DNA from 2 places in the Pelagibius sp. genome. Region 2 is predicted to be linked to the other one. Evidence: riboswitches for the same ligand, from Rfam matches in the RefSeq annotation. Region 2 holds a riboswitch; the other holds the start of a gene.
The links. A riboswitch is a leader RNA that binds a small molecule or an ion and turns the genes downstream of it on or off. The one in region 2 is predicted to bind cobalamin.
Positions count from the first base shown of each region.

Region 1: linked by a shared signal. The riboswitch ahead of ACP146_RS04345 (energy-coupling factor ABC transporter permease) and the one ahead of ACP146_RS10395 (DUF1636 family protein) in region 2 are both predicted to bind cobalamin.

Region 1 is NZ_OZ252224.1:887,477-894,833, forward strand. It holds gene ACP146_RS04335 (TAXI family TRAP transporter solute-binding subunit) at 309-1,289, shown strand; gene ACP146_RS04340 (TRAP transporter permease) at 1,433-3,670, shown strand; gene ACP146_RS04345 (energy-coupling factor ABC transporter permease) at 3,775-4,458, opposite strand; cobalamin riboswitch at 4,508-4,720, opposite strand; gene ACP146_RS04350 (hypothetical protein) at 4,800-5,015, opposite strand; gene ACP146_RS04355 (AEC family transporter) at 5,105-6,049, shown strand; gene ACP146_RS04360 (IS630 family transposase) at 6,267-7,214, shown strand; gene ACP146_RS04365 (hypothetical protein) at 7,221-7,357, opposite strand, start outside.
Region 2 is NZ_OZ252224.1:2,167,961-2,175,317, reverse strand. It holds gene parE (DNA topoisomerase IV subunit B) at 1-1,054, shown strand, start outside; cobalamin riboswitch at 1,145-1,361, shown strand; gene ACP146_RS10395 (DUF1636 family protein) at 1,458-1,880, shown strand; gene ACP146_RS10390 (ABC transporter ATP-binding protein) at 1,877-2,689, shown strand; gene ACP146_RS10385 (ABC transporter substrate-binding protein) at 2,704-3,651, shown strand; gene ACP146_RS10380 (FecCD family ABC transporter permease) at 3,692-4,669, shown strand; gene ACP146_RS10375 (hypothetical protein) at 4,720-4,911, opposite strand; gene ACP146_RS10370 (alpha/beta fold hydrolase) at 5,141-5,842, opposite strand; gene ACP146_RS10365 (isochorismatase family protein) at 5,884-6,378, opposite strand; gene ACP146_RS10360 (DEAD/DEAH box helicase) at 6,605-7,357, shown strand, end outside.

The sequences.
Region 1 (7,357 bases), 1.3 Mb from region 2:
CCTAGAGCGCAAAGATGAGCCTTGCAGGGCGATCATCGCAAGTTCGGGGAAGAGAGGCGAGGCAACTGCGCCGCCGCGGGCAGAACACTGTCATGGGATGATGGCTGTGCGGCCTTCTTCAAAACACCTTGAATGAAAAGGTCTCCGGAGGCTTGCCGAGTTCTGGCATCTTCTCCACTTGGGGGAGAACGTCGGCTGCAAACGCAGTTCGTCTTGAATTCTGAAGCCGGAAACCTAAAACATAAGCCGATTGTATCAATCACAACGCTCAGCTTACAGGCCGAGCAAACCAGTACAGGGAGTTGAAAATGAAATTCACGGTAATCACCGGCGCTGCCGTCGCCATGGCCCTCACTGCAACGACGGCCTTTGCCCAGGACCGTGCAGGCTGGCCAGAGAGCTTTACCGTTGGTACGGCCTCGCAAGGCGGGACGTACTTCGCCTACGGTTCGGGCTGGGCCAACCTCGTCGCGGAAGAGCTGGGCATTTCCGGCGGTGGCGAGGTCACGGGCGGCCCCATGCAGAACATGGCCTTGGTTCACACCGGCGACGCGGCCTTCGGCATGACGACAATGGGTCCTGCGGCGGAGTCGATCCAGGGTACGAACCCGATCGCCCCGGGCCTGCAGATGACCAACGCCTGTGCCATGTTCCCGATGTATCAGACACCGTTTTCGATCACCGCTCTGTCGTCGTCCGGCATCTCCTCCGTCGAGGACATTCCCGACGGCGCGCGCATTGGTTTCGGCCCCGCGGGTTCGACGTCTGACACTTACTTCCCGCGTATGATGGAGACCCTCGGCGTCAACTTCGACCGTCGCAACGGCGGCTGGTCGGATCTGGGCGGCCAGCTTCAGGACGGCCTGCTTGATGTGATTGCCTTTGCCGCCGGCGTGCCGGTACCGGCGGTCAGCCAGCTTGAAGTGCAGACCGACGTGAACATCATCGAGTTTACGGCGGAGGAACAGTCAAAAATCCTTGAGACCTTCCCCGTGTCCTCCTTTGACATTGCGGCCGACACCTACACCACCTTGAACAAGGACGCACGGTCGGTCTCCATGTGGAACTTCGCGATTGCCAACTGCGACCTGCCGGAAGACTTTGTCTATGCCGTGGTCGATGTGGTGATGTCCGACAACGACAGGATGGTCACCATCCACCGTGCCGCCCGCTCCACCCTGCCCGAGAACTGGGACAAGAACGAGGTCATGAAATGGCACCCGGGTGCGGCCAAGTGGTTCAACGAGAATGGCGCCTCAATCGCCGGTGAAATGGTCCATGGCGGCTAAGCCGGCTGCCTGGTAGCGGAAAATGGGCCGCCTCGCTCTGAGCGAGGCGGCCCTCTTCTTTAGCCGTGACCTTATGCGGGCAATAAACGTTAGTATGCTGGAATCGTGCTGGCAGACTAACGATAAGAAAAGGGGAGGGTGCCGTGACGAATCAAACTGAAACTGAGAGCCCAATCACTGTCGAAGGGGTCGACGAGGAGCCGGTCGAGAGTAACCGGCGACTGTTTGAGGGGCGAGCACATCTCATCGTCGCTGCTTTGGCTGCCGTTTATGCAGGCTTCCACATGGCCGCTTTGAACGGTTTGTCTCTCAGCGCCATGACCGGTGGTTTGGTGGATTTGCCCTTCCTTCCCGTCTTCCCTATGGAAACCTGGAACTTCCGCATTGTGCATATCGCCGGGGCGCTGGGTCTTGGTTTCATACTCTTTTCGTCGCGGAACTTCGCCAGCGGCCCTGCGAACGAAACCCGGTTGCTGGACTACCTGTCTTATGTGCTGATTCTTCCGGCGCTCTTCGCGCTTGCCATGGCGCTGTCCTTCGCTGTCGATATCGCCGGCGGCGTCATGTGGAACGGCATTGATGAAGGGATAAAGTTCAAAGAGATCTGGCTCTTCGGCCTACCGCTTTTGCTGTCGACGGTTGGGGCCGTGCTGCTCTCCTGGGCCGACCGGCGCGAGCGCAGCCACTTTGCCTTTCCGGATATCGTTCTGGCGGTCTGCGGGGTGGCCGTGGCGACCTACCTGATTGCGATCTACGGCACCTTGATGCGCAATTCCACGGGAACGCCCTTTGCACCCATCGGCATCTCTATTGCGGCGGTTGCGGGCACGATCCTGATCATGGAACTGACCCGCCGTGTCGCCGGACTGGCGCTTGTCATCATCGCCGGCATCTTTCTGGTTTACGTCTTTACCGGACAGTACCTGCCCGGCTTTCTCAGTGCGCCGGCGATCACCTGGCAGCGGTTCTTCAGCCAGGTTTACACCGACGCCGGCATTCTTGGACCGACGACCGCCGTCTCTTCGACTTACATCATTCTGTTCATCATCTTCGCCGCATTTCTCCAGGCCTCCAAGGTCGGCGCCTATTTCGTCAACTTTGCCTTTGCGGCGGCTGGCCGGGCGCGTGGCGGTCCGGCCAAGGTGGCGATCTTTGCCAGCGGCCTGATGGGTATGATCAACGGCACGTCGGCCGGCAACGTGGTCGCCACCGGCTCCCTTACCATCCCGCTGATGAAGAAGGTCGGCTATCACCGCAAAACCGCCGGCGCCATCGAGGCTGCGGCCTCCACCGGCGGACAGATCATGCCCCCCATCATGGGTGCCGGCGCCTTCATCATGGCGGAGATCACCGGTATTCCTTACACCGACATCGCGGTCGCGGCGATCATTCCGGCGATCCTCTACTTCGTGTCGATCTACTTCATGGTTGATTTCGAGGCGGCGAAGCTCGGTATGCGGGGGATGCGCGACGACGAGCTGCCGAAGCTGCGCGAGATGATGCGGCGTGTCTTCCTTTTCCTGCCGATCATCATCCTGATCGCAGCGCTGTTCATGGGCTATTCGGTTATCCGCGCCGGTACCCTGGCAACGGCTGCCGCCGCAGTGGTGAGCTGGCTTACCCCCTATCGCATGGGGCCGCGTTCCATCGCCAAGGCGTTCGAGATTGCCGGTATCATGTCGGTGCAGATCATCGCCGTCTGCGCCTGCGCCGGTATTATCGTCGGGGTTATCTCTCTGACCGGCGTCGGTGCGCGCTTCTCAAACCTGCTGCTGGGGCTTGCCGAGGCATCGCAGCTCCTGGCGTTGTTCTTCGCCATGTGCATAGCTATCCTGCTCGGCATGGGCATGCCGACAACCGCTGCTTACGCGGTGGCCGCATCGGTTGTGGCACCCGGACTGATCGAACTGGGCATCCCGGCCCTGACGGCCCACTTCTTCGTCTTCTACTTCGCGGTCGTTTCCGCGATAACGCCGCCGGTCGCCCTGGCATCCTATGCCGCCGCCGGTATCTCCGGCGCCAACCCGATGGAGACCTCGGTCGCCTCGTTTAAGATCGGCATTGCCGCTTTTATCGTACCCTTCATGTTCTTCTACAACTCGGCGATCCTGATGGAGGGGGGTACCTTTGAAATCGGGCGGGCGCTGATAACGGCGGTGTTCGGCGTTTTCCTGCTGTCGGCCGGAGTACAGGGGTGGTTTCTGGGTGCGCGCGCCGTCTGGTTCCTGCGCCTCGCCCTGCTCCTTGCGGCGCTCTTCATGATCGAGGGCGGGATTCTGTCCGACATAATCGGCGTCGGCCTGGCCGCCGCGGCCCTGTTTATTCAGCGGGTCATCAAACCGACGCCGGGCGCTGTGCTGCCCGTTCGCGGTCCGGATTGACGGGAGGACCGTTCGACCGCTCTGCTCTGGCCCGCTGCCGGGCCCCAGCGCTGGGGCCCGGCGTCGCCGGCTGCGGCGCGATGGTCGGCGTCAGGTCGCCCCGATCAGGTTGCTGGGTGATGCAGTCGGTTGTAGAGCAGACGGTTCTGGCTGAAAGGCGCCAGCGTCTTGGCGGCCGCCAGTACGGCAAGATCGGCCAGTGGTTCCAGCACGACCACCAGCATGTAGGCGCCGCTGAAAGAGGCAACCGCGGTGAGGTTCGCCGCGCCGAAGCCGCTGCCGTAGAAGGCCCAGAAGGCGACCCAGGCGACGATGCCGCCCTGATAGGCGGTGGAAAGCGCCAGCGCCTGCCAGTACTTCACCTCGACGTAGGGCGTCTGCGACGGAATGATCTTCTTGGCCAGAAGGCTCACTGCCCAGAGCGGGACGATCAGCGTGGTGATGTTGACGAAGTATTGCGGCAGATCCGCAGGGGCGAAAAGCACGCCCTGAAGCAGCAGGCCCGCCGCCAGGCCGATCGCTGCGGGACCGGCGCCGAAAATGAGATAGAGGGTCGAACCGAGAATGAAATGGACCTCTGACACGCCGACCGGATAATGCGGCAGCAGCTCGAAGAAACAGAAGACCAAGGCCGTCGTGAAGACGGAACGCAGTGCCAGCGCGGCGACGCCGCCGTCGCGGCGGATGGTATCCATGGCTAGCTTGGCGGCCAGCCCGAAGGAGGCCGCGGCGGTTGCGTAGCTGAGGACGATCTTGGCGCCGTCCACGACGCCGGGTTCGATGTGCATGATTGCTCCTTTCCGCACCCACCGTGCGGTTTGTTTTGATTTGGCGCGGAAGCGCCGGATTTTGATGGCAGGTCTCCTGGCTTGCGGTTGATCGCTTCACCCGCCTTCCCGGCCGCTATGGCCAGTGGCATTCCGGGTTTCGCTCGCCGCTCACAGTTGCGGGGGCAGCCACGGTCTTGGTCCCTGATGGGTACGCCTCACCGTGTTCCCTTTTCATCCGCCTTACGCTCGTATCGGCAGAACCATCGGGGAAAGATTCCGCCAAAAAAGGAATCACTGCAAGGTTTGTGTCGCTGCCCGGTTCACCTCAGGCCCCGGTTCACCTCAGGCCCCGGTCCGCCTCAGGCGCCGATGCGCCGGCGGCTGCGCCAGAACAGCAGCCAGCCGATTGGGCCCAGCAGCAGGACGAGGACCAGCCAGCCGACCCGCGGACCGAGGGGGCAACCGCTGCCCGGTGGTGGGCGCCAGCTGCCGGCGCGGCGCGACAGCACCACATGGGCGAGGGGCAGCAGATAGCCGAAACCGAGAATAAGCCAAGCCGTGAGTTTTGGATCCATGACTGCTATCTTGACCCATCGCGGGTCCCGGCTCCAGCCGGATCGGGCCGGACCGCGGGCGTTTCTGCAAGGATAGTTACCCTCCCGTCATGCAAAGCATTCTCGAAACGGTATTGCCGATCTTCGGCCTGATCCTCTGCGGCTACGTGGTCGGCCGCCGGGGCTGGATGAGCGAGGAGGCGATCAAGGGCCTCAACACCTTCGTTTTTTATCTGGCCATTCCGGCGCTGCTGTTCCGAGCCATGGCGCGCGGCCCCGGCCTGATCGAGATTTCCATCGTCGGCGCCTACATGAGCGCGATTTTGGTGACTTTCGTGCTGGCGCTTCTCGTCTCCGGCCTGCTGTTCCGCACCAACTTGGCGGAGCGGGCGCTTTTCGGCATGGGATCGACCTTCTCGAACACCGTGCTGCTCGGCATTCCGCTGATCTTCACCGCTCTCGGCGACGCCGGCGGGGTGCAGTTGATGCTGATCATCACCTTTCACTCCATCGTCATTTTCCCGGTCATCACGGTGCTGATCGAACTGGGCCTCGGCGCCGGCCAGGGCTGGCGCAGTCTGGCGGTCAACACGGTGAAGGCGCTGGCGGTGAACCCCATCATCCTGGCGCTGGTGGCGGGCATCGCCTACGGCGCTTCCGGCCTTGCGCTGCCGGGGCCGGTCGATCGTTTCGCGGTGCTGCTCGGCGCGGCGGCGGCGCCCTGCGCGCTCTTTGCCCTGGGGGCCACGCTCACCGCCTTTACCATTGCAGGCGACCTGAAGGAAACCCTGGCCATCGTCTTCATGAAGCTCTTCATCCATCCGGCGATCATGGCGGTCATGGCCTTCTACGTCTTCGACCTGACGCCGCTGGCTGCTGCGGTCGCCATCCTGACCGCGGCCATTCCCTCCGGCGCCAACGTCTTCATCATGGCCCGGCAGTACAACATCTATCTCGCCCGCTCGGCCTCCGCCGTGCTGATCTCCACGGCCCTGGCGGTGGTGACACTCTCGATCCTGTTGGCGGTTCTGAAGGCAGATCTTTTAGCCGTCTGATATCTTTCACGGTTTAACGGCACCGGTCCGCTCCCCCTCCCGACCACCCATAGGATACTGATGTTGGGTGGCCGGGAGGGGGAGCGGGCTGGAACCGCTTCGACGTAAGTCGAAAATGCGCCTAGAGCGTTTCACGCATTGATTGAATCGGAATGTGGGTTCCCAGGGGCGCGGATTTGTGATTCAAGCTTTCTACTGGAGTAGGAGGCCAGCATGCATGACGCGACCCTATTCGAATGACCTTCGTGAGCGCGCGATAGCGGCCCTGCAAGCAGGCGAGAGCTGTCGTGTGGTTGCCAAGAGGTTCGGTGTGGCAGTGTCTTCAGTGGTGAAGTGGCATCAGCGCTATCGGGCGACGGGTAGCGTTGCGCCAGGCAAGGTTGGCGGTCACCGTCGTCGGCTTCTGGAGCCGCATCGGGCGTTCATCGTGGAACGGATCGAGCAGACCCCGCACCTGACCCTGCACGGCTTGAAGGACGAGTTGGCCGCGCGCGGGGTCAAGGTCTCCCACAATGCGGTCTGGCTGTTCCTGCGCCGCGAGGGATTGCGCTTCAAAAAAACGCTGTTCGCTCTTGAGCAGACGCGCGTCGACATCGCCCGGCGGCGATGGCGCTGGAAGTCCTGGCAGAGCCGGCTCGATCCCCAGCGCCTCGTCTTCATCGATGAGACCTGGATCAAGACCAATATGGCGCCGCTGCGCGGTTGGGGACCAAAGGGCAAGCGCCTGCGCGGCTTTGCCCCGCAAGGCCGTTGGCGCACCATGACCTTCCTGGCGGCCCTCAGGTGCGATGGCCTGACCGCTCCTTGCGTCTTCGACGGCCCGATCAACGGCCAGGCATTTCGCGCCTACGTCGACCAGCTACTCCTGCCCACCTTGAGGCCCGGCGACATCGTCGTGATGGACAACCTCGGCAGCCACAAATCCAAGGCCGTCCGAGCCGCCATAAAGGCCGCCGGCGCACGGCTCTGGTTCCTGCCACCCTACTCGCCCGACCTCAACCCCATCGAGCAGGCCTTCGCCAAAATCAAACACTGGATGCGCCTTGCCCAACGCCGAAGCACCGATGACACCTGGCGCCACCTCGGCCAGCTCCTCGCAACCATCCAGGCACAGGAATGCGCCAACTACTTCCAAAACGCTGGATATGCTTCCGTCAAAACGTGAAACGCTCTAGATGTAAGCGAGGAAACGGCCGCAGAGGATGACGGCCAGCCAAAGCAGCAGAGAGAGGCCGCCGGCGAGCCTCAGCCGCGCGCTGTTCATGGCCATCTCCGGCACCTGGGCCAGGGTCCAGTCGGCGGCGCGGC
Region 2 (7,357 bases):
GAGTCTGAAGGCCTACGGCGAGATGACCGGCAACAAGAAGACCGGCCAGGTCACCTCGGACGATGCCCTGGGCGGCGCCAGCGCCATGTTGTCGCTGTTCATCCGCGACCCACAGTTTCAGGGCCAGACCAAGGAGAAGCTGGCAACGGCAGCCGCGACGAAGCTGGTGGAAACCTCCATCAAGGACCACTTCGACCACTGGCTCTCCGGCCACCCGGAACGCGCGCGCATGCTGCTGGAGCGTTTCGTCGAGCGCGCCGAAGAGCGCCTGCGCCGGCGTCAGGAAAAGGAACAGAACCGCAAGTCGGCGACGCGCAAGCTGCGCCTGCCGGGCAAGCTGTCGGATTGCAGCCGCAACCGCTCGGAGGGAACGGAGGTTTTTCTGGTCGAGGGCGATTCCGCTGGCGGCTCGGCAAAGCAGGCACGCGCCCGCGAGACCCAGGCCGTGCTGCCCCTGCGCGGCAAGATCCTGAACGTGGCCAGCGCCTCGGCCGACAAGCTGAAGTCCAACCAGGAAATCGCCGACATTACCCAGGCACTGGGGTGCGGCACCCGCGGCAACTTCGATATCGACAAGCTGCGCTACGAGCGCGTCGTCATCATGACCGATGCCGATGTCGATGGCGCCCACATCGCCTCTTTGCTGATCACCTTCTTCTACCGCGAGATGCCCGGCCTCATCGAAAGCGGCCGCCTCTATCTGGCCCAACCGCCGCTCTATCGCCTGACCCAGGGCAGCGAAAGCGTCTATGCCATGGACGACGCGGACAAAGACGAGCTTATGAAGTCCCACTTCAAGGGCCGCGGTAAGATCGACGTCAGCCGCTTCAAGGGCCTGGGCGAGATGCCGGCGCGGCAACTCAAGGAAACCACCATGGACCCGGCCAAGCGCACCCTGCTGCGGGTGACCATCGCCGCCGAAGGCGACAAGAGCCCGGCGGCGGAGGAGAAGAAGGCGGCGGATATGATCGAGCGCCTGATGGGCCGCAAGCCCGAGGCCCGCTTCGCCTTCATTCAGGAGAACGCCCGCTTCGTCGAAGAGATCGACGTCTGAACCGCTAGCGTCATTGGCGCGGTCGGGGAGCGCCATAGCGGAACACTTGCCGGTAACCCGTCAATTTGATTGCAACGGCACGCAAACTATCCCAAAGTGCGAGCCGATGGTTCTGCCGATACGAACGTAAGGCGGATGAAAAGGGAACACGGTGAGGCGTACCCATCAGGGACCAAGACCGTGGCTGCCCCCGCAACTGTAAGCGGTGAGCGAGCACCTGACAGAGCCACTGATCCGACGGGTCGGGAAGGCGGGTGCAAAGCGACGAGCCGCGAGCCAGGAGACCTGCCATCGCCACAGTCTAAACCGGGACGGGGTGTTTCCGAGGGATGGAATGGCACGCACTGTTTGCTCTGCCGGTTGTTCCGCAGTTCTCGTCCGAACGCAAAGACCAGAACTGGCCATGACAACCCCTTCCGAGCCCGCCGACCGCAGCCATCGTATCGTCGTCTGCACAACCTGCCGACATCCGAAGACCGGAGAGAATTCCGGCGACGATCTGATCGGGAGCTTGCGGACCGCTGTCGGAACCGCGGCTGGTGACGGCGTATCGCAGAGTTTTTCGGTTATCGGCATTGCCTGTATGGCCGGCTGCGACCGCCCCGCTACTGTCGCCTTTCAGGGCGACGGCAAGGCAACCTACCTGTTTGGCGATATCGAGCCGAGCGACACAGAGGCGCTTGTCGCTTTCGCGCGGCTCTATAAGACTTCCGCCAACGGCTGGACCCGCTGTGACGAGCGGCCTGCCGCCCTCGCCACAAAAACGCTGGCCAGGGTGCCCGCGCTGAACAGCCTCACCAGTATCGATGGAGAGATCGCGCCATGACGGACTCGTGCGGCAATCCAGCCGTGCTTGAAGCCAGCGGGCTCACCTACCGGGCCGGCGCCGGCAACGCCCTTGTGGTGGATGCAAGTGCCACCGTCCGGGCCGGTGATATGGTGGCCATCGCAGGCCCCAACGGCGCGGGCAAGTCGACTCTGCTGCGCATGCTGGCCGGCCTGCTGGCCCCGACAAAGGGCTCGCTTCACCTCTGCGGCAGACCTTTCAAAGACTACACACCGCTGCAGCGCGCCCGCAGGATTGCCTATGTCGGTCAACTGGACGAACCGGATCGTCGGCTGAGCGTCTACGATTACGTTGCCCTTGGCCGCATCCCGCACAGGACAAAAGCCTCACGCGCGGAAAATGAACACGCAATCGAAGAAGCAATCGCAGAGCTTCGGCTTGCTGGCAAGGAATCGAGCCCTCTCGGACAGATCTCAGGCGGCGAACTGCAACGCGCCTCGGTGGCGCGTGCGCTATGCCAGAAACCGGACATCCTGTTTCTGGACGAACCCACCAACCACTTGGATCCGAAGGCCAAGGGGACGCTCTTGTCCCTTCTTTTCGCCCGCGGCATCACCAGTCTGTGTGTGCTGCACGAACTGGCGCTGATCCCCAAGCTTGCCAGCCACACGCTTCTCATGAACCGCGGCCGTGTGGTGGCCGCCGGGCGCACCGCAGACGTACTGACCGCGCAAGCGGTGCACCAGGTCTTCGGTGTCGATTTCTTGCATCTGGCCCATCCGACGGAGGACCGCGTGGTTTCCGTCCTGGATATCCCCGTCAGCAACAATCATTCCGCCTCAAATTGAAGGAAGTTCGTTCGATGAAGTACCTCTTGCCTACCCTGTTCAGCCTCGCAGTCGCGGGCACGGCCCAGGCCTTTCCGGTGACGGTGGACAACTGCGGAGAACCTCTGACTTTCGAGAAGGCACCAGAGCGCATGGTCGTCCACGACATCAATATGTCCGAGATGGCCTTTGCGCTCGGCCTTCAGGACCGGATGGTCGGCGTGACTGGAATCTCGGGCTGGTACAAAACAAGCCCGGAGTTCGAGATCAAGAGGGGCACTATCCCCGAACTGGCACCCAAGTACCCGACGGTCGAAACGCTGGTCGCGGCGGCCCCGGACGCTTTCTTTGCCGGCTGGTACTATGGGATGAAGCCCGGCGGGGACGTCACCCCCGACACGCTTGCCCCCCACGGCATCAAGACCCTGATCCTCTCTGAAAGCTGCATCCACCTGAAGAAATCCCAACCACCGGCCTCCATGGATCTGCTCTACAAAGACGTTCTGCGTCTGGGCGCCGTCTTCGGCAAGCGCGCCGAAGCCGAAGCGCTGGTGGAGGGCTGGCAAGCCCAGCTTGCGGACATCACGGCCAAGATTGGTGATGCGAAGGGAACCCGGGTGTTCCTGTTCGACTCAGGTGAGGACAAACCCTTCACTGCAGGCAAGTACGCCCTTGTCAACGCGATGATCGAAGCTGCCGGCGGCGTCAACGTCACCGGCGACATGGAAACGAGTTGGGGACGGTCGTCGTGGGAAGCCGTCGCCGCGTCAAATCCCCAGTTTCTGATTTTGCTCGACTATCAGCAGGGTACCGGCGCCCAGGGCCTTCTCGACTGGCTGCGGTCCCATCCGGCCATGAAGGAAACCGATGCGGTCAAGGCCGAACGCTTCGTTGCGCTTCGCTATGAGGAACTGACGCCCGGCCCTGCAAACATCGCCGCCATCGCCAAGATTGCAGAAGCGATGAATCCCAAAGCCTTCTGATCGGCCTGTGATCCGCCTCTCCTTCACAGCGGCGGCGGGAGTGGCGGGGCTTGTGGCCCTGGCACTGCTGTCCGTCGGCTGGGGCGCCACCCCCATCCCTGTCGCGGATCTCCTTGCTGCCTTCGCACGGGCACTCGGCTTGGCGGAAGGAGCCGGGACCACGCCGGTCGACCGTATCGTTATTGACCTGCGAACACCGCGTGCCCTGCTTGCAATCTTGGTCGGCGGCGGTCTCGGGATGGTTGGTTGCCTGCTGCAAACCGTCACGCGCAACGATCTGGCGGACCCGTTTCTCTTCGGTCTTTCGTCCGGCGCCGCGGCCGGCGCGGTCTTTGTCATTACCGTCACCGGCGACCGGCTCGGTATCTGGACCCTGCCGCTTGCGGCCTTCTGCGGGGGCATGCTGGCGGCGCTGATCGTTCTCGCGTTGGTCCGGCGTATGGGCTTTCAGGGGCCGGAAAAGCTTGTGCTCGCCGGCCTGGCGGTCTCTTTTCTTTTCACAGCCGCAACCAACTACATGGTCTTTGCCGGCGATCAGCGCGCCGCTCACTCGGTCCTGTTCTGGAGCCTCGGCGGACTCGGCCTGGCACGCTGGGAAAACCTGCCCCTTGTCCTCTTTGGTTTTGCCGCGCTCCTGGTCTTCGCTGTGGCGCGTCACCGTCATCTGGACGCACTTTTGGGCGGTGAGTTGACGGCAAACAGCCTGGGCGTAAACGCAAACAGCTTTCGCCTGCAAGTCTTTCTCGCCGCAGCCTTCTCGACAGCCATCTTTGTCTCGGTAACCGGTGTGATCGGCTTCGTCGGGCTGATGGTGCCGCACATGGCGCGGGCTTTGGTCGGGCCGCTGCACCGCGCCAGCCTTGTGCTCAGCGCGCTCTTTGGCGCCTTGCTGCTTTTGGCCAGCGATCTCGCCTCACGCGTGCTGCTTGCCCCTCAAGAGCTCCCGATCGGGATCGTCACCGCGTCGATCGGCGCAAGCTTCATCGTGGTACTGCTGCTCCAGCGCCGCCTCGGCTGAACGAGGCGGTTGACCTGCTCCGGCCGCCGCTGGCGGCAGCAGCAGGCGTTTTACAGCGCCAACTTGGTCCAGAAGGTCCGAACCGCCTCTGTAGCGTCGACATCGGACTCGTAGACCCCGAGGCAGCGGCGGTCGCGACGGCCATCGGCATCGATCAGATAGAAGCCGACAGACCAGGTATCCGCCTTGTTGCGTTCAACAGCCAGGGTCGCTCGAACCGGTGTTTCGAGAGCAATTTCCATTGTTTCGTCGTCCTAAAGACCTGCGCAAAGTCCGCTCATCTAGAACACCGGGAATCACACGTTCGGGGAGACTGAATGGTCTGCACGACGGCTTCGGCAATCAAATGCGGCGGCAGCAAGCACATGCGCCAGACGGCGGCTTTCGTCAAGACGCCCGGCTCGCTTCTTCATCACGTCTGTTATGCATCTTTCGCATGGAACAGACGGCGGCTGCGACCGTCGCTCAGCCTCAAGAGCCAAGCCAGCGCCGCAGCGCGGCGGTGACGGCCTCCGGCCTTTCGAGGGTAGCGAGATGACCGCAGTCTTCCACCACCATCAATTCCGAATTGGGAATGGCGGCAGCCATGTCTTCATGTTCAGAAAGCGGGGTCAGGACATCCTGGCGGCCGCAGAGGATCAGCGTCGGCACGGCGATGCCTGCCAGGGTCTCGAAGTGATCCCGCCGGGTCATGATGGCGCGCTGCTGGGAGATAAAGGCGTCCTTCCCCACCCGCTCGGCCATGCCGGTGACGATGGCGGTGAGCACTTCATCTTCCAAACGGTCTTCATGAATGAAAAGCGGCAGCAACCTTGGGGTGACGCCCTTGAACTGGCCTTTCTCGGCCAGTTCGATCAGGCCGCGGCGGCGCGAGGTCTGTTCCGCGCTGTCGCCCCGGGCCTTGGTGTCGATCAGGGCCAGCCTATCAACCCGTTCCGGGGCCCGGGCCATCAACTCCAGCGCGACATAGCCGCCCATGGAAAGACCGGCCAAGGAGAAGCGCTCCGGCATCGCCGCCAGCACCGTGTCGACCATGGCCGTGGCCGAGTCCTGGGTCGTGAAATCGGCAACCCAGCAATCGGCAAGGTCGGAAAGTGCGGCGATCTGCGGCTGCCAAAGGGCTGCGTCACAGAGCAGACCCGGCAGCAGCGCAAGGGGAAGCTTGTCGGCCATGATGTCTTTCTTGTCTCTCGTTTCCAGGAATTGTTTGGCGTTCAGCCGTTCGCACAACGGGAGGTCTGAAATCGGGCGATAGCGGCATCGGCGGTTACCATACCGGCACCGGCCGCGGCCATACGGTTGATCGCTACCTCTTTGTTGAAGGGGTCCCGCGAGGCAACAGCGTCGGTCACGAGGCTGACCGCCACGCCCTGCTCCAGCAGGCAAAGCACGGTTTGCTGAACGCAGACATGCGCCTCCATGCCCGCCACCACCACCTCACCGATGCCCCGGGCCGCCAGAGCACGGCGGAAAGCTTCCTCCCGAGGGGCGCCAAAGGCGGTCTTTTCGATGATCTCCGCCGGATCCAAGAAACGACGCAAGGCCCCGACCGTGGCGCCAAGACCCTTGGAATACTGCTCCGTCGCAAGTATCGGAAGATCAACCGCCCGCGCAACCTGCAGCAGCTTAGCCGCTTGATCGATAACCGCGGGACTTTCGGCGATCGCCGGGGCAAGCCGCGTCTGCAAATCGACCAGAAGAAGACCCAAGTTACCGGTATCCACCTCTGGCTGCAGCACTTCGAGTCCAGAAATATTAACCATATTAGAGCGAGGATATAGGAACATTATTTTAATTGGAACGAGAAGCCGCGACTAATTCATGACGACTGCTGCTAATGATTGACATATTGCCTTTATTTCTTATGATCCGCCACGGTTACGACTGAAGTGAATTCAGTCGGCCTTGATACTCCAAAGCGAATATACGGATTGCATGACGTTTGAAGATCTTGGACTCAGTCCAGAGGTCCTGAAGGCCGTTGACGAAGTGGGTTACGCCACGCCGACGCCGATCCAGGAAAAAGCCATACCGGTAGTGCTCATGGGGCGCGACGTGCTGGGCTGTGCCCAGACCGGTACCGGCAAGACAGCCAGTTTCACCCTGCCGATGATCGATATCCTTTCGAGCGGCCGGGCGCGTGCGAGAATGCCGCGCTCGCTGATCATCGCGCCGACCCGCGAACTGGCGGCCCAGGTCTCCGAGAACTTCGAGCTCTACGGCAAGCACGGAAAGCTTTCGATGGCGCTGCTGATCGGCGGCTCCTCCTTCGTCGAACAGGAACAAAAGCTCGACCGCGGTGTCGATGTTCTGATCGCCACGCCGGGTCGGCTGATCGACCTGTTCGAGCGCGGCAAGATCCTGTTGGCGGACGTGAAGATCCTGGTGATCGACGAAGCCGACCGCATGCTGGACATGGGCTTTATGCCGGATGTCGAGCGTATCGTCGGCCTGCTGCCGAAGATCCGCCAAACTCTGTTTTTCTCGGCCACCATGCCGCCGGAAATCCGCCGTCTGGCCGACACCTTCCTGATGAACCCGAAAGAGATTTCGGTCGATCCGCCGGCCTCCGCCGCCGAGACGGTGACCCAGGCGCTCATCAAGGTAAAGGGCGCGGCCAAGGAAAAGCGGGCCGCCCTGCGCGATCTGATCCGCGGCGAGGACGTGAAATCGGCGCTGGTGTTCTGC